Linked DNA regions of Streptomyces venezuelae. The protein of the gene in region 1 interacts with the protein of each later gene in a pairwise test. Links are inferred from orthologs where the notes say so. Each region holds a gene or a part of one and is shown on either strand. Other genes may lie near its edges. The genes, in order: ligA and leuS.

Region 1 (8,535 bases):
ATCTGCTCACCGAGCGTGACGACGAGGCGATCGGTGAGGCGGTCGAGGGCGGTACGCGGCTCTTCGCCGGTGTCGTGCCGGGCGTGGACGGCCGATTGTCAGACCCTGCCGGTAGCGTCATGGGTGTCAGGACGCTGTGGCGCAGGCTGGGGCTGAATCCGGGAACCCTCGCGGAGACGGTCGTGGTCACTCCGTCGTGCGGGCTCGCGGGCGCATCACCCGCGTATGCGCGTGCGGCGCTCGCCCACTGCGTCAGGGCGGCGAGATCGCTCGCGGACAACCCTGAGTAATTGGGTATGACGTAAACGGGAGGACGAAACGGTGGCTGTCGAACAGCAAGGCTCTGTGCCCGCCGAGGCACGGGATCAGCATGCCCAGCTGGCCGAGCAGATCGAGGAGCACCGCTTCCGGTATTACGTGAAGGACCAACCGGTCGTCAGCGATGCCGAGTTCGACAAGCTCCTGCGCTCCCTCGAAGCACTGGAGGACGAGCACCCCGAGCTGCGGACCCCCGACTCGCCGACCCAGAAGGTCTCGGGTTCGTACGAGACGGAGTTCACCGCCGTCGAGCACCGCGAACGCATGCTGTCCCTGGACAACGCGTTCGACGACGCGGAGCTCGCCGCCTGGGCCGACCGCGTCGCCAAGGAGGCGGGCACCCCGGACTTCCACCTCCTGTGCGAGCTGAAGGTCGACGGCCTCGCCGTCAACCTCACGTACGAGGACGGGAAGCTGACCCGCGCCGCGACCAGGGGCGACGGCCGCACCGGCGAGGACATCACGCCGAACGTCCGCACGATCGCGGACATCCCGCAGCGCCTCGCGGGCGACCGCGTCCCCGCCCTCGTGGAGATCCGCGGCGAGGTCTTCTTCCCCATGGAGAAGTTCGAGGAGCTCAACGCCCGCCTCGTCGAGGCGGGCGACAAGCCCTTCGCCAACCCGCGCAACGCGGCGGCGGGTTCACTGCGCCAGAAGGACCCGCGCGTCACCGCGACACGGCCGCTCCACATGGTGGTGCACGGCATCGGCGCCCGCGAGGGCCTCGACATCGACTGCCTCAGCCACGCCTACGAGCTGCTGCACGAGTGGGGCCTGCCCACCGCCAAGCACAACAAGGTCGTCGAGGGCCTCGAAGGCGTCCGGGACTTCATCGCGTACTTCGGGGAGAACCGCCACTCCGTGGAGCACGAGATCGACGGAGTCGTCGTCAAGCTCGACGAGATCCCGCTCCAGGGCCGCCTCGGCTCCACCTCGCGCGCCCCGCGCTGGGCCATCGCCTGGAAGTACGCGCCCGAGGAGGTCAACACCAAACTCATCAACATCCGCGTCGGCGTCGGCCGCACCGGCCGCGTCACGCCGTACGCGCAGGTGGAACCCGTCACCGTCGCGGGATCCGAGGTCGAGTTCGCCACCCTGCACAACCAGGACGTGGTGAAGAAGAAGGGCGTCTTCATCGGGGACACCGTCGTCATCCGCAAGGCCGGAGACGTCATCCCGGAGATCCTCGGACCCGTCGTCGACCTGCGGGACGGCACCGAACGGGAGTTCGTCATGCCCGCCGAGTGCCCCGAGTGCGGCACGGCGCTGCGTCCCATGAAGGAGGGCGACATCGACCTCCGCTGCCCCAACGCCCAGTCGTGCCCCGCCCAGTTGCGTGAACGTCTCTTCTACCTCGCGGGCCGCAAGTCCCTGGACATCGAGAACTTCGGGTACGTCGCCGCGGCCGCCCTCACCAGGCCCCTCGAGCCCGCCCAGCCGCCGATCCTCGACGAGGGCGACATCTTCGACCTGAAGGTCGAGGAGCTCCTGCCCATCAAGTCGTACGTACTGGACCAGGACTCCGGCCTGCCCAAGCGCGACCCCAAGACCGGCGAGGAGAAGGTCGTCACCTTCTTCGCCAACCAGAAGGGCGAGGCGAAGAAGAACACCCTGGCCATGCTGGAGAACATCGCGGCGGCCAAGGAACGCCCGCTCGCCCGCGTCCTCACGGGCCTCTCGATCCGGCACGTCGGCCCGGTGGCCGCCGAGGCGCTGGCCCGCGAGTTCCGGTCCATCGACCGCATCGATCAGGCCACCGAGGAGGAACTCGCCACGACGGAGGGCGTCGGCCCGACCATCGCGGCCTCCCTCAAACAGTGGTTCGCCGAGGACTGGCACCGGGAGATCCTGCGCAAGTGGCGGGAGGCCGGCGTGCGCATGGAGGAGGAGGCGAGCGGCGAGGACGAGGGCCCGCGGCCGCTCGCGGGCCTCACGGTCGTCGTCACCGGAACACTCGAACACCACACCCGGGATGGCGCGAAAGAGGCGCTGCAGAGTCGCGGAGCCAAGGTGACCGGTTCCGTTTCCAAGAAGACATCGTTCGTGGTCGTCGGCGACAACCCCGGGTCGAAGTACGACAAGGCCATGCAGGTGAAGGTTCCGGTTCTCAACGAGGAAGGGTTCGCCGTCCTGCTCGAACAAGGACCGGACGCGGCGCGGGAAGTCGCGCTTCCGACCGAGGAGTAGCGGTTGAAGGCCACCCGTTCGGCGCATACCAGAGGCATACGGGTGGCCGGGTCGCATTCGGGCAACCGTAGTCGACCGCTGCCCGTGGAAGCCTTCTGCGGCCTACTGTTGAGGTGTGCGCCTGCCGTGCCCCGCTGCGAACGGGGTATCACCTGCTCATCAAGAGCTTGGAAGGGGGCATCCCCTGCTCGGCGCGAGTGCGGGAGAACCGCATCTCCCCGCTCGAGCGGAATGCGGGGACGGATTCACGGGCGCGGCCGCATCAGGGCCGAGTCCGCATGGCGTGGGCACCGCCGGCTGTGAGAGGGACGGGAATGGAACCGACCGAGAGCGCCGCCCCCGACTCACGGCTGCGCGCGCGCCTGTGGCGCGCGCCGGGAGCCTGGCTGCGCGGCCGCCGGGCCGTGACGGACACCGACCCGGGCGGCATGCCGCAGCCCGCCCCCGGCTCCGGACCCTGCACCCTGAGCACTGCCGTCGAACCACGCGAACGGGCCTGGACGGCCGCACCCCAGCACGGCACCGACACCCCGGCGACTCTCGCGGGTCCCGGCGCACCGGCCGCGCAGGACGCCCGCGACCCCTGGCCGCTGCTGCCCCTCCTGACCGTCGCCGCGGCCGCCGTGCTGCTCGGCACCGGCTTCTTCCAGGCCTTCACGGGACGCCACGCCCTGTTCCCCACCGGCGCCGCGGGCTGGTCCCTCGCCATCCTCACCGGGCTCATCGTCGGGCACCTCGTCGCCCTCGGCCGCGACCGCTGGTGGGGCGGCACGGGCTCCGGCGGCGCCCTCACCGTCGCCGTCCTGCTCCTCTACGGCTGGGTGCCCGCCGGCATGGTCAGCCTCACCGTCGTCGTCCTCGTCGGCGTCGCGCGCAGGCACCGCTGGCGCCAGGGCCTGCTGCACGGCGCGGTCGACATCCTCGGCATCGGCGCGGGCGCGCTCACCCTGGCCGCGTTCGGCACGGCGCCCAGCGCCGAAACGCCCTGGCTCCCCGAGACCTGGGACCTCTACACCGCGCCCCAAGTGGCCCTGGTCGCCGTCGCCTACCTCGTCGTCACCCGCGTCCTGCTCTGGTACGTCCACGCGCCGCGCACCGAAGCCCTGCCCACCGTCACCCGCACCGCGCTCGTCCGGCAGGGCCTCCTCGGCATCGCGCTGCTCGGCATCGCCCCGCTGATCTGCGTCGTCGCGATCTCCCTGCCGATCCTGCTGCCCCTCTTCGCGATCCCGCTCGTCGCCCTCGACTCCACCCTCTGGATCGCCCGCGCACGCGCCGAGGAGCAGCTCCGCGACCCCCTCACCGGGCTGCCCAACCGGCAGTGGCTCCTCGAACGGACCTGGACCGCCCTCGACGACGCCGAGCGGATCGGCGTGCGGGCCGCGTTAATGCTCATCGACATGGACCGCTTCCGGTCGGTCAACGACACCCTCGGCCACCTCGCGGGGGACCGGCTGCTCCTCCAGATCGCGGACCGGCTGCGTCTCGCGCTGCCCCGCGGCGCGGAGGCCGCGCGCCTCGGCGGTGACGAGTTCGCCGTCCTGCTGCCGGTCGCCGACTCCACCACGTCGGCCACGCGGGTGGCCCGCCAGCTCGTCGCCGCGCTCGGCTCCCCGCTCGACCTCGACGGCCTCACCCTCGTCCTGGAGGCCAGCGCGGGCCTCGCGGTCTTCCCCGACCACGCACTCGACGCCGAAGGCCTGCTCCGCCGTGCGGACGTCGCGATGTACCAGGCCAAACGGGACCGCACGGGCGTCGAGGTCTACGAATCCAAGCGCGACTCCAACACCCCGGACCGCCTCGGCCTCCTCGGCGACCTGCGCCGGGCCCTCGACGCGGGCGACGTGGAGCTGCACTACCAGCCGAAGGTCCAGTTCGACGGACAGGTGGCCGGCCTCGAGGCGCTGGTGCGCTGGGTGCACCCCGAACGGGGGAAGGTGCCGCCCGACGAGTTCATCGCCATCGCCGAGTCGTCCGGCCTCATGCCGCACCTCACGGAGTACGTCCTGGAGACCGCGCTCGGCCAGGTCGCCAAGTGGCAGGCGCAGGGCCTGAAGGTCCCCGTCGCCGTGAACGTCTCCCCGCGCGACGTCCACACGCCGGGCTTCGCCGGGGCGGTCGCCGCCCGCCTCGCCCGCCACGGGGTCCCCGCGGGAGCCCTGCAACTGGAGATAACCGAGCACGTCCTCCTGGAGGACCCACAACGCGCCGCGGACACGTTGGCCGGGCTGACCGGCCACGGCGTCAAGATGTCCCTCGACGACTTCGGCACGGGGTACTCCTCCCTGGTCCACCTGCGCCGCCTCCCGGTCAGCGAGCTGAAGATCGACCGCTCCTTCGTGGCCCGCCTCGCCGTCGACAACGAGGACGCGGAGATCGTCCGCTGCACCGTCGACCTCGCCCACTCCCTCGGCCTGCTCGTCGTCGCCGAGGGCGTCGAGGACGACGAGACGTGGGAGCGGCTGCGGGACCTCGGATGCGACGCGGTCCAGGGCTGGCTCGTCGCCGCCGCGATGCCGGCCGAGGAGACGACGGCGTGGCTCCGCGCCCGCGGCTCCCGCGGGTGGCGCCGCCCTGCAGACGTAGCGGCGGAAGCGGCGAACGCCTCCGCGGACCAGTCCCCGGGCCACGTGGTCCAGTAACCCTCACCGGCGCCCCGGAGCCCCGGGAAGAAACCGTTTCACGGGCACGGGCCGGGGACCCATAGGATTGGGGCACAACCCGCACACTCACCCCTGAGGATCGCCGCATGCCTGGCATCACGCGCGAGGAGGTCGCCCACCTCGCCCGCCTTGCACGTCTGGAGCTGAAGGCCGAGGAGCTCGACCACTTCGCCGGACAGCTCGACGACATCATCGGCGCGGTCGCCCGCGTCTCGGAGGTCGCCGACCAAGACGTACCGCCGACCTCGCACCCGCTGCCGCTGACGAACGTCATGCGCGCGGACGAGGTCCGTCCGTCGCTCACCCCCGAGCAGGCGCTCTCGGGCGCCCCCGCCCAGGAGCAGCAGCGTTTCAAGGTGCCGCAGATCCTGGGGGAGGACTGAAAGTCATGACGGACATCATCAAGCTCACCGCAGCAGACATCGCGTCGAGGATCGCCTCCGGCGAGCTCACCGCGGTCGAGGTCACCGAGGCCCACCTGGCCCGCATCGACGCCGTCGACGAGAAGGTCCACGCCTTCCTGCACGTCGACCGCGAGGGCGCCCTCGCGCAGGCCCGCGCCGTCGACGAGAAGCGCGCCCGGGGCGAGAAGCTCGGCCCGCTGGCGGGCGTCCCCGTCGCACTCAAGGACATCTTCACCACCGAGGGCGTGCCGACCACCGTCGGCTCGAAGATCCTCGAGGGCTGGATCCCGCCGTACGACGCGACCGTCACCAAGCGCCTGAAGGCCGCCGACGTCGTCATCCTCGGCAAGACCAACATGGACGAGTTCGCCATGGGGTCCTCGACGGAGAACAGCGCGTACGGCCCCACCGGCAACCCCTGGGACCTCACCCGCATCCCCGGCGGCTCCGGCGGCGGCTCCTCCGCCGCCCTCGCCTCGTACGAGAGCCCCCTGGCCCTCGGCACGGACACCGGCGGCTCGATCCGCCAGCCCGCGGCCGTCACCGGCACGGTCGGCGTCAAGCCGACCTACGGCGGCGTGTCCCGCTACGGCATGGTCGCGTTCAGCTCCAGCCTCGACCAGGGCGGCCCCTGTGCCCGCACGGTCCTCGACGCCGCGCTGCTGCACGAGGTCATCGCGGGGCACGACGAGCTCGACTCGACGTCCATCGACGCCCCGGTCCCGCCGGTCGTCGAGGCCGCCCGCAACGGCTCCGTCCAGGGCATGCGCGTCGGCGTCGTCAAGCAGTTCCGCGGCGAGGGCTACCAGGCCGGTGTCGTCCAGCGCTTCGACGAGTCGGTGGAGCTCCTCAAGGAGCTCGGCGCCGAGATCGTCGAGCTGGACTGCCCGACGTTCGACCTGGCGCTCTCCGCGTACTACCTGATCGCGCCCTCCGAGTGCTCCTCGAACCTCGCCCGCTTCGACGCCATGCGCTACGGCCTGCGCGTCGGCGACGACGGCACGAAGTCCGCCGAGGACGTCACCGCGCTGACCCGCGAGGCCGGCTTCGGCGACGAGGTCAAGCGCCGCATCATCCTCGGAACGTACGCGCTCAGCTCCGGCTACTACGACGCGTACTACGGCAGCGCCCAGAAGGTCCGCACGCTCATCACCCGCGAGTTCGAAGCGGCGTTCGAGCAGGTCGACGTGATCGTCTCCCCGACGACGCCGACCACCGCGTTCCCGATCGGCGAGCGCGCCGACGACCCGATGGCGATGTACCTCGCCGACCTGTGCACCATCCCGACCAACCTGGCGGGCAACGCCGCCATGTCGCTGCCCTGCGGCCTCGCGCCGGAGGACGGCCTGCCCGTCGGGCTGCAGATCATCGCCCCCGCCATGAAGGACGACCGGCTGTACAAGGTCGGCGCTGCCGTCGAGGCCGCCTTCGTGGAAAAGTGGGGTCACCCGCTGCTTGAGGAGGCACCGTCGCTGTGAGTGCACTGAACAAGGCCAAGGGCTTCAAGAAGTCCAAGACCGGCACGTACCTGTCGATCGGCACCACCGCGTTCGGCGCGGTCAGCGTGCTCAAGCAGGCCAGGATGGCCCGCTCGGAGCACGACACGCTCCGTCTCGTGGATGCCGTCGTCTCCGCTGCCGCCATCGTCACCGGCGTCGCGCTGCTCGTACGCGAGCTCAAGCGCCTCGGCGACGACGACGTCCTGCTGGGCTGAGAGGGAAAGTTTCACCGTGACTGTCACTTCTGACCTGGTGTCGTACGAGGAAGCCCTCGCGACGTACGACCCCGTCATGGGCCTCGAGGTCCATGTCGAGCTCGGCACCAAGACCAAGATGTTCTGCGGCTGCTCGACCGCGCTCAAGCAGGACGCCAACAGCCAGACCTGCCCGACCTGTCTCGGCCTGCCCGGCGCCCTGCCGGTCGTCAACGAGATCGGCGTCGAGTCCGCGATCAAGATCGGCCTCGCGCTGAACTGCGAGATCGCCGAGTGGTGCCGCTTCGCCCGGAAGAACTACTTCTATCCGGACATGCCGAAGAACTTCCAGACCTCCCAGTACGACGAGCCGATCGCCTTCAACGGCTATCTGGACGTCCAGCTGGAGGACGGCGAGGTCTTCCGCGTCGAGATCGAGCGCGCCCACATGGAGGAGGACACCGGCAAGTCCACGCACGTGGGCGGCGCGACGGGCCGTATCCACGGCGCCTCGCACTCCCTCCTGGACTACAACCGCGCCGGCATCCCGCTCATCGAGATCGTCACCAAGCCGATCGAGGGCGCGGGCGAGCGTGCCCCCGAGGTCGCCAAGGCGTACGTCGCCGAGCTGCGCGAGCTCATCAAGGCGCTCGACGTCTCCGAGGCCCGGATGGACAAGGGCCAGATGCGCTGCGACGTGAACCTCTCGCTGCGCCCCAAGGGGCAGCAGGAGTTCGGCACACGCAGCGAGACGAAGAACGTCAACTCGCTGCGCTCCGTGGAACGCGCGGCGCGCTTCGAGATCCAGCGCCACGCCGCGGTGCTCAACTCCGGCGGCACCATCGTGCAGGAGACCCGTCACTTCCACGAGGACGACGGCTCCACCACCTCCGGGCGCATCAAGGACAACGCCGAGGACTACCGGTACTTCCCGGAGCCCGACCTCGTCCCCGTCGCCCCGGCCCGCGAGTGGGTCGAGAAGCTGCGGGCCGGCCTGCCCGAGATGCCGCGCGTCCGCCGCAACCGCCTCCGCGAGGAGTGGGGGATCAGCGAGCACGACATGCAGTCGATCCTCAACGCGGGTGCGGTCGAGCCGATCGTCGCCACCATCGAGGCGGGCGCCGACGCGGCGTCGGCCCGCAAGTGGTGGATGGGCGAGCTGGCCCGTAACGCCAACGAGTCGGGTGTCGCCCTGGAGGAGCTCCCGATCACTCCGGCGCATGTCGCCCGGGTGACCGCGCTCGTCTCCGCGGGCGACCTCAACGACAAG
Region 2 (9,038 bases), 3.2 Mb from region 1 along the record:
CGACGCGATCTTGGTGTTGCCCCGATAGTGGGCGGTACGCGGAGTAATCCTTGGCCAACGCCTAAAGGTGGCATCAGTGCGGCGGTCCGTCGCGGCGACGGCGCGGAAGCTCGTCGCGGGCCGCGGGAGCGCTGCGGTACCCTGACGCCATGCGTGCCGTACGCCTTCTGCTTAGCGGGCCGCGCTGATCAGTCCCGACCGCCGGTGAATCGCGGTCGGAATCGGCGCGGCGTCCCCTCCTGTGCGAGGGGCATTTTTGTTTGACCAGCACGGTCAATTCCGCAGGCAGAGACGATCGATGGAGCTTTGAGGATCATGAGCGAGACGAATTCTGCTGCCGCCTCCGAGGTGGCCGCGCCGCACCGCTATACGGCCGCTCTGGCCGCCGACATCGAGGCACGCTGGCAGGACTTCTGGGACGCCGACGGCACCTACGAGGCGCCGAACCCGAGCGGGGACATGGCCGCGCGGGACGAGGCCGAGGCCGCGCTGGTGGCCAAGCCGAAGAAGTTCATCATGGACATGTTCCCGTACCCCTCCGGAGCGGGCCTGCACGTCGGTCACCCCCTGGGATACATCGCCACGGACGTCTTCGCGCGCTTCCAGCGCATGACGGGACACAACGTCCTGCACACCCTGGGCTTCGACGCCTTCGGCCTGCCCGCCGAGCAGTACGCGGTCCAGACCGGCACCCACCCGCGGGTCTCCACCGAGGCCAACATCGAGAACATGAAGTCCCAGCTGCGCGCGCTGGGTCTGGGCCACGACAAGCGGCGCTCGTTCGCGACGATCGACCCCGAGTACTACAAGTGGACCCAGTGGATCTTCGTCCAGATCTTCAACTCCTGGTACGACACCGACGCCGCGAAGGCCCGCCCCATCGCCGATCTGGTCGCCCAGTTCGAGAGCGGTGAACGCGCCGTACCGGACTCCACGCGCGCGTGGAGCGAGCTGGACGCCGCCGAGCGCGCCGAGGTGCTCAGCCAGTACCGCCTGGCCTACGCCTCCGACGCGCCCGTCAACTGGTGCCCCGGCCTGGGCACCGTCCTGGCCAACGAGGAAGTCACCGCCGACGGCCGCTCCGAGCGCGGCAACTTCCCCGTCTTCAAGGCCAAGCTGCGCCAGTGGAACATGCGCATCACGGCGTACGCCGACCGCCTGCTGGACGATCTGGACGCGCTGGACTGGCCCGAGGCCATCAAGCTGCAGCAGCGCAACTGGATCGGCCGTTCCGAAGGCGCCCGCGTACGTTTCCCCGTGGGCATCGAGGGCGACGCGATCACCGTCTTCACCACCCGCCAGGACACCCTGTTCGGCGCGACCTACATGGTCCTGGCGCCCGAGCACGACCTGGTCGACAAGGTCATCCCGGACGCCTGGCCCGAGGGCACCCACGAGACGTGGACCGGCGGGCACGCCACCCCGGCCGAGGCCATCGCCAAGTACCGCGCGTTCGCCGCTGCCAAGTCCGACGTCGAGCGCCAGGCCGACGCCAAGGAGAAGACCGGCGTCTTCACCGGCGTCTACGCCACCAACCCGGTCAGCGGCGAGCAGGTCCCGGTCTTCATCGCCGACTACGTACTGATGGGCTACGGCACCGGCGCGATCATGGCCGTCCCGGCGCACGACAGCCGCGACTTCGCCTTCGCGCGCGCCTTCAACCTGCCGATGCGCTGCGTGGTGGAGCCGTCGGACGACCGCGGCACCGACCCGCGCGCGTGGGACGACGCCTTCTCCTCGTACGAGGCGAAGCTGATCAACTCCGCGAACCAGGAGATCTCCCTCGACGGCATGGACGTCGCGGGCGCCAAGGCCCGCATCACGGGCTGGCTGGCCACCCGCGGCATCGGCGAGGGCACCGTCAACTTCCGGCTGCGCGACTGGCTGTTCAGCCGCCAGCGCTACTGGGGCGAGCCGTTCCCGATCGTCTACGACGAGGACGGCGTCGCCCACGCGCTGCCCGAGTCGATGCTGCCCCTGGAACTGCCGGAGGTCGACGACTACTCCCCGCGCACCTTCGACCCGGACGACGCGAACACCTCCCCGGAGACGCCGCTGTCCCGCAACGAGGACTGGGTCAACGTCACCCTGGACCTGGGCGACGGCCCGCGCACCTACCGCCGCGAGACCAACACCATGCCCAACTGGGCGGGTTCGTGCTGGTACGAGCTGCGCTACCTGGACCCGCGCAACGACCAGCAGCTGGTCGACCCGGCCGTCGAGCAGTACTGGATGGGCCCGCGCGAAGGCCAGCCGACCGGCGGCGTCGACCTGTACGTGGGCGGCGCCGAGCACGCCGTGCTGCACCTGCTGTACGCGCGCTTCTGGTCGAAGATCCTGTTCGACCTGGGCCACATCTCGTCCGCCGAGCCGTTCCACAAGCTGTACAACCAGGGCATGATCCAGGCCTACGTCTACCGGGACAGCCGCGGCTTCCCGGTGCCGGCCACCGAGGTGGAGGAGCGCGACGGCACGTTCTTCTTCGAGGGCGAGCCGGTCAAGCGCGAGCTGGGCAAGATGGGCAAGTCCCTGAAGAACGCCGTCACGCCGGACGAGATCTGCGACGAGTACGGCGCGGACACCCTGCGCCTGTACGAGATGGCGATGGGCCCCCTGGACGTGTCGCGCCCCTGGGACACGCGCGCGGTCGTCGGCCAGTACCGGCTGCTGCAGCGGCTGTGGCGCCTGATCGTCGACGAGGCGACCGGTGAGGTCACCGTCGCCGACGTCGCCGAGGCGGACATCGACGAGTCCACCCTGCGGGCCCTGCACAAGGCCATCGACGGGGTGCGCCAGGACCTGGACGGGATGCGGTTCAACACCGCCATCGCCAAGATCACCGAGCTGAACAACCACCTGACGAAGGTGGGCGGCGCGGTGCCCAGGTCCGTCGCGGAGCGCCTGGTGCTGCTGATCGCGCCGCTGGCCCCGCACATCGCCGAGGAGCTGTGGCGCAAGCTGGGCCACACCGACTCGGTGGTCCACCAGGACTTCCCGGTCGCCGACCCGGCGTACGTCGTGGACGAGTCCGTGACCTGCGTCGTGCAGATCAAGGGCAAGGTCAAGGCGCGCCTGGAGGTCTCGCCTTCCATCTCCGACGCCGAGCTGGAGAAGGTGGCGCTGGCCGACGAGCGGGTCGTGGCGGCACTGGACGGCGCGGGCATCCGCAAGGTGATCGTGCGGGCGCCGAAGCTGGTGAACATCGTTCCTGCGTGACGGCTCGCGTGTGCCGGACGGTTCGCGTGTGCCGGACGGCTCGCGTGTGACTGTTCGCGCGTAGCGGTATAGGGGTCTTCCCTTACGGGCAGGTTGGGGGTTCCGCTGGAACCTCCGGCCTGCCTTCTCCGTTTACGGTGGAAGAGGTCGATGGAGCGGACCGAGCCGACCGGATGCGGAGAGGAGCGTCATGGAAGCCGTGGGCGCGATCGTGGCGCTGCTGTTCGTGCTGTTCCTGGTGGTGGGCATCTACGCGACGGTGAAGGTCGTCAAGGCGGCCAAGCGAGGCGTGGACCGCACCATCACGGAGGCCCGCCGGACCGTGGAGGACACCACACTGCGGGCGAAGAGCTTCGCGCAGACCGGCAGCGCCGGGGAACTGGCGCAGCTGCGACTCTCCTTGCGCACTTCCATGCGGGCCACGCAGGACGTCCTCCAGGCGGGGGCCCCCGACGACGCCTCGCTGAAGGAGACCCTGCAACTGTTCGAACGGCTCAGCGTCCACGGACACGAGCTGGACGACGAGCTGCGTCGCCTTGAGCGCGACCCGGACAAGGCGGCCCTGACCGAACGGCTTCCCGCGCTGCGGGAGCGCACGGAACAGATCACGAAGGCCGCCGACTCCCTGCGGTGGTCGGCGCGCGACCGGGCCCGGCGATTCGCCGACGACGACCTGGACTCGCTGAGCACACAGATCGACATGGAGGCGGGTGCCCTGCGGCACTGGACGACGGAGCCGGCGCCCGACCGGGCCGCGGCCCCGGCCGCCTGGCCCGACCCCGCGTCCGGCCCTTCGTTCGAGCCCTCGCCCGAGCCCTCGCCGGAAGAGCCCGGGGCGGCCCGTCGGGCGGCCCAGGAGCCGACGCGGCCCGCGATCACTCCGCCCGGCGCGCGGGTGACGTATCCGTGGGAGAAGAAGGCCAAGCCCGAGAGCACGACCTGATCCGCCCGGCGCCGGAGCACCGGGGCGGGGAGGGCCCGGACTGCCACCCGACGGCGCAGACAGGTAACCTCCAGCTCATGTCCCGCCATGTCGCGATCGTCACGGATTCAACGGCCTACCTGCCGCAGGAGACGATGGAGCGGCACAACATCACCGCGGTGCCGCTGACCGTGGTCCTGGGGGACCAGGCGCTGGAGGAGGGCACCGAGATCTCGGCCCGCTCCCTCGCCCTGGCCCTGCAGAAACGCAAGTCGGTGACCACGTCCCGGCCCAGCCCTCAAGTCTTCGCGGACACTTACCGCAGGATCGCCGAGACGGGCGCGACCGACATCGTCTCGCTCCACCTGTCCGCCGAGTTCTCCGGCACGTACGACGCCGCGGTCCTCGCCGCGAAGGAGTCGCCGGTGCCGGTGCGGGTGGTGGACACCGGCATGGTGGCGATGGCGCTCGGCTTCTGCGCCCTCGCGGCGGCCCAGGCCGCGGAGGCCGGCGACTCGGCGGAGGAGGCGGTGGCCGCCGCCGAGAAGCGGGCGGCGGGAACGTCCGCGTTCTTCTACGTCGACACGCTGGACTATCTCCGCAGGGGCGGCCGCATTGGCGCGGCTCAGGCGCTCTTCGGCTCCGCGCTCGCCGTCAAGCCGCTGCTGAAGCTGGACGGCGGCCGCATCGACATGCTGGAGAAGGTACGGACGGCGTCGAAGGCGATCGCCCGTCTCGAGGAGATCGTGGTCGAGCGCGCCGGTTCCGGCCGGGTCGACGTCGCGGTGCACCACCTGGCGGCCCCGGACCGGGCGTCGACGCTTGCCGAGCGGCTCAGGGAGCAGGTGCCGGACCTCGGTGAACTGCACGTGAGCGAGGTCGGAGCGGTGATCGGGGCGCACACGGGGCCGGGACTGCTGGGGGCTGTGGTCTCGCCTCGTTGAGGTGGGGCCCGCTGTCGTGTCAGACCCCTGTCACGTCAGACCCCTGTCGCGTCAGACCGCTGTCGTGTCAGTCCCACGTATGGGTGGCGGAGTTATCCACAACTGCCGGGTAGTCCACGGAATTTGAGCAAGATCAACACGTGGTGCGGGCGGTCCGTAGCGTCGTCGGCATGACGACTCGATCAGTTTCCCGGACAGTTTCCGCGACGAGCGGGCCTGGGCGTGGCCCGGGGTCCGACGGGCGTGCGGCGGACGGGCGCGCGGCGGGCGGGCGTGCACTTGATGGCCGCGCCGGTACGCGGCACGCTCGCGGGCGGGCCCGGCGCCGACGTGCGTCGGGCGATGCGGTCAGGCGGCGGGCGGAGAGCCTGTTCGCGGAACCACAGCCACCGCCTTGGCCTGCGGTGCCTCTGCCCTCGCCCTCCCCGCAGCACCCGCCCTCGCCCTCACCCTCGCCGAGGCTGGAGGTGGCGGGTCCGGATGCGGCGCTGGTGGGCGGGAGCTGGGGCACGAAGGAAGAGGCGCCGGTAGAAGTAGCGGCCTCGTGTGAAGTAGTGGCCTCGTGTGAGGGGGAGGGCGCGCAGGCGGGGACCTCGCGGAAGGAGCGGCTGGGGCTTGCCGTGCGGGAGCGGCTGCCGATGTGGGTGCAGGCGAGGTGCGGGCTCGAACGACGAGCCGTGGTGGCGCTCGTCCTGGTCCTCGGGGTCGCCGCGGTCTTCGCCGCCCAGCATTTCTGGACGGGACGGGCCCAGCCGGTACGGCCACCGGACGTGGTCCGTGAGGCGGGGGCTGACGCCGAGCGGGGCGCGCAGCCCGCTCCGTCGCCGGGACCTGCGGTGCAGGCGGGGAGGACGTCGGCGGGTGCGGGGGCGGCTGCGGGAGACGCCGGTGCCGCGGGCGTGATCGTGGTGGACGTCAGCGGGAAGGTCCGCAAGCCGGGCGTTCATCGGCTGCCCGCCGGATCCCGGGTGGCGGACGCGCTGCGGGCCGCCGGCGGGGTCAGTCCGGGCACGAAGACGGGCGACCTCAATCGGGCGCGGTTCCTGGTGGACGGTGAGCAGGTGGTGGTGGGCGGGACGAGTGGCGTGGGGGCCGGGTCGGCTGGACCGGGTTCCGGCGGGTCGGGGACGACCGGACCAGGTGCGGCCGGTCCGGGTGCGGCCGGATCGGGTGCCGCCGGGACAGGAGCCGCCGGTCCCATCGGCCTGAACACGGCGACCGCGGAGCAGCTCGACGAACTCCCCGGAGTAGGCCCCGTATTGGCGCAGCACATCCTCGACTACCGCGCTCAGCACGGCGGTTTCCGCTCGGTCGAGGAGCTCCGCGAGGTCAACGGCATCGGTGACCGGCGCTTCGCCGATCTCCAGGGTCTCGTACGGCCATGACGCGCCCGGCGGTTCACCTCGCGTCGGGCCACCGCCTCGGCGCCTCGCATCCCCGGCAGGAGGGCCCGGCGGACCTGCGGCTCGTGCCGCCCGCGCTGGCGGCGTGGGGTTCTGCGGCCCTGATGCTGGACGCCCCACCGCGCTGGGCGATCACCACGGTGGCGGTCGGCGTACTGGCGGCCGGAGTCCTGTTGGTGACATGGACGGCTCGGGGTGCCGGAGGTGGCGGACCCGCTCGGACAGGGCCCGGCGGACCGAGACGGTGGGGCCGCTTCACAGCCGCCGCGGCTCTGCTGTGCGCCGCTGGGGCGGCGGCCTCGGCGGCGCTGCACGGGGCGGACCTGAGGCGCGGGCCGGTACCGGCGTTGGCAGGCGAATACGCTCACGTGGAAGCGGAGTTGAGGGTCACGTCCGATCCTCGGCGCACCCGTCCCCGCGTGGCCGGCGCACACGCCATGCCGCCGGCCGTGCTTCTGGACGCGGAAGTCCTTCAAGTCCTACAGGCGGACGGCACATCGACCGGGACCCGCACCCCGGTCTTGGTGGTGGTGCGAAGGGAGGCCGACGGGCCTGCCTCCGCCGCGCCCGCCGCCTCCGACCAGGATGTGGCCCACCTCACTACCCCCACTCCCTCCTGGACCGCCCTTCTGCCGTCGACGCGCGTACGGGTGAAGGGGCGGTTGGCGCCGCCGATGTCGGACGGGGGCCGGGCCGCCGCTGTGCTGCGGGTGGACGGGGAGCGGGCGCCCCGGATCGTGGGGGCGCCTTCCGGGGCGCAGCAGGTGGCCGGAAAGCTGAGGGGCGGATTGCGGGAGGCAACGGACGGCCTGCCGGCCGATGCCCGTGCGTTGCTCCCCGGGCTCGTCGTCGGGGACACCTCACGGGTGCCGGCCGAGCTGGACCAGGCGTTCCGGGCGACCGATCTCACGCATCTGCTCGCTGTGAGCGGGGCGAACCTGACGATCGTCCTCGTCCTGCTCATCGGGCCGCCGGGTCTCGCCCAGCGGGCCGAGCGGCGCGGTCTCGCGCCGAGGCTGGGCATCCCGTTGCGCACGACCGCGGCGCTCGGCGGGGTGCTGACCATCGGGTTCGTCATTGTCTGCCGACCGGACCCGAGCGTGTTGCGGGCCGCGGCCTGCGGGCTGATCGCGTTGCTCGCCATCGTCACGGGACGGCGCCGGTCGCTCGTTCCGGCGCTGGCGACGGCGGTGCTGGTGCTGGTCCTGTACGACCCGTGGCTGGCCCGGAGCCCCGGATTCCTGCTCTCTGTCCTGGCCACCGGTGCCCTGCTCACCCTCGCGCCGCGCTGGGGCGCGGCGTTGCGCGGCAGAGGGGTGCCGGCGAGGTTGGCCGACGCGCTGGCCGCCGCGGCCGCGGCTCAGGCGGTCTGCGCACCCGTCGTCGCCGTCCTCGCGGCGCGGGTGAGTCTGGTCGCGGTGCCGTGCAATCTCCTCGCCGAGTTCGCCGTCGCGCCTGCCACGGTGCTCGGGTTCGCGGCGCTGGCGGTGGCGCCGGTCGCGATGCCCGTTGCGAAGGCGCTCGCGTGGGGCGCGAGTTGGCCGACGGAGTGGATCGCGGGTATCGCTCGCACGGGGGCGGCGCTGCCGGGGAACGGTGTCGACTGGCCGGGCGGCTGGCGCGGGGGGCTCGTGCTCGCGGTGGTCACCGTGGTCCTCGTCCTGCTGGGGCGCCGGATCGTGCGGCATCCCTGGGTGGTCGCGGCCTGTGCCGCCCTGTTCTTCCTGGTGGTCGTCCAGCCCCCGCCCGTCACGCGGGTGATCACGGGGTGGCCGCCGCCGGGGTGGCGGCTTGTGATGTGCGACGTCGGGCAGGGGGACGCGACGGTGCTCGCGGCGGGGGACGGCGCGGGGGTGGTGGTCGACGCGGGGCCCGACCCGCTGTCGGCGGACCGGTGCCTGCGCTCGCTCGGGATCACACGGGTGCCGCTCGTCCTGCTCACGCACTTCCACGCGGACCATGTGGCGGGGCTGCCCGGGGTGCTGCGGGGACGCGAGGTGGGGGAGATCCAGACGACGGGGTTCCGGGAGCCGCCGGAGCAGGCCGACTTCGTGCGGAGGCAGGCGGCAGTCGCGCGGGTTCCGGTGGTGTCGGCCGTGGCGGGGGAGCGGCGCAGGGCCGGGCCTCTGGACTGGCAGGTGCTGTGGCCTCCGGCGGGGCCGGTGCCGAGACCCGAGGGGCCGAACGACGCGAGCGTGACGCTGCTCGTGCGGACGGGTGGGCTGACGATGCTGCTTCTCGGCGACTTGGAACCGCCCGCGCAGAGGGCGTTGTTGCGGAGCCCGGCCGCGGCGTCGCTCGGCTCCGTGGACGTGCTGAAAGTCGCTCACCACGGCTCGGCCCACCAGGACCCGGGCCTGCTGCGCAGGGCGGCGCCGAGGCTGGCACTGATCTCGTGCGGTGCGGACAACTCGTACGGCCATCCGTCGCCCCTCACCCTGGCGGCGCTGCGGGCCGGGGGAGCGCAGGTGCTGCGCACGGACACGGATGGGGCGGTCGCGGTGATGGGGGAGGGGACGGAGCCCCGGGCGGGGACGGGGTCCCGGGCGGGGG

The links.
Region 2: the proteins of ligA (region 1) and leuS interact in binary tests that used the Escherichia coli proteins (3 or more experiments, as listed by UniProt). The link is inferred for Streptomyces venezuelae from one-to-one orthologs.

What each region holds. Positions count from the first base shown.
Region 1 is NZ_CP029193.1:5,838,442-5,846,976, forward strand. The notes cover bases 1-2,913. They hold ligA (NAD-dependent DNA ligase LigA), read left to right. Parts: upstream 1-321; coding sequence 322-2,505; downstream 2,506-2,913. Other genes in these bases: DEJ47_RS27125 (methionine synthase), read left to right, coding at 1-290. Also shown: DEJ47_RS27135 (putative bifunctional diguanylate cyclase/phosphodiesterase), read left to right, coding at 2,934-5,147; Asp-tRNA(Asn)/Glu-tRNA(Gln) amidotransferase subunit GatC, read left to right, coding at 5,255-5,551; Asp-tRNA(Asn)/Glu-tRNA(Gln) amidotransferase subunit GatA, read left to right, coding at 5,557-7,050; DEJ47_RS27150 (hypothetical protein), read left to right, coding at 7,047-7,286; Asp-tRNA(Asn)/Glu-tRNA(Gln) amidotransferase subunit GatB, read left to right, coding at 7,303-8,535. UniProt on the Escherichia coli protein: DNA ligase that catalyzes the formation of phosphodiester linkages between 5'-phosphoryl and 3'-hydroxyl groups in double-stranded DNA using NAD as a coenzyme and as the energy source for the reaction.
Region 2 is NZ_CP029193.1:2,605,272-2,614,309, reverse strand. Bases 1-3,416 are described here. They hold leuS (leucine--tRNA ligase), read left to right. Parts: upstream 1-315; coding sequence 316-3,216; downstream 3,217-3,416. Other genes in these bases: DEJ47_RS12040 (hypothetical protein), read left to right, coding at 3,407-3,416. Outside these bases: more of DEJ47_RS12040, read left to right, coding at 3,417-4,159; DEJ47_RS12035 (DegV family protein), read left to right, coding at 4,237-5,082; DEJ47_RS12030 (ComEA family DNA-binding protein), read left to right, coding at 5,253-6,467; DEJ47_RS12025 (ComEC/Rec2 family competence protein), read left to right, coding at 6,464-9,038.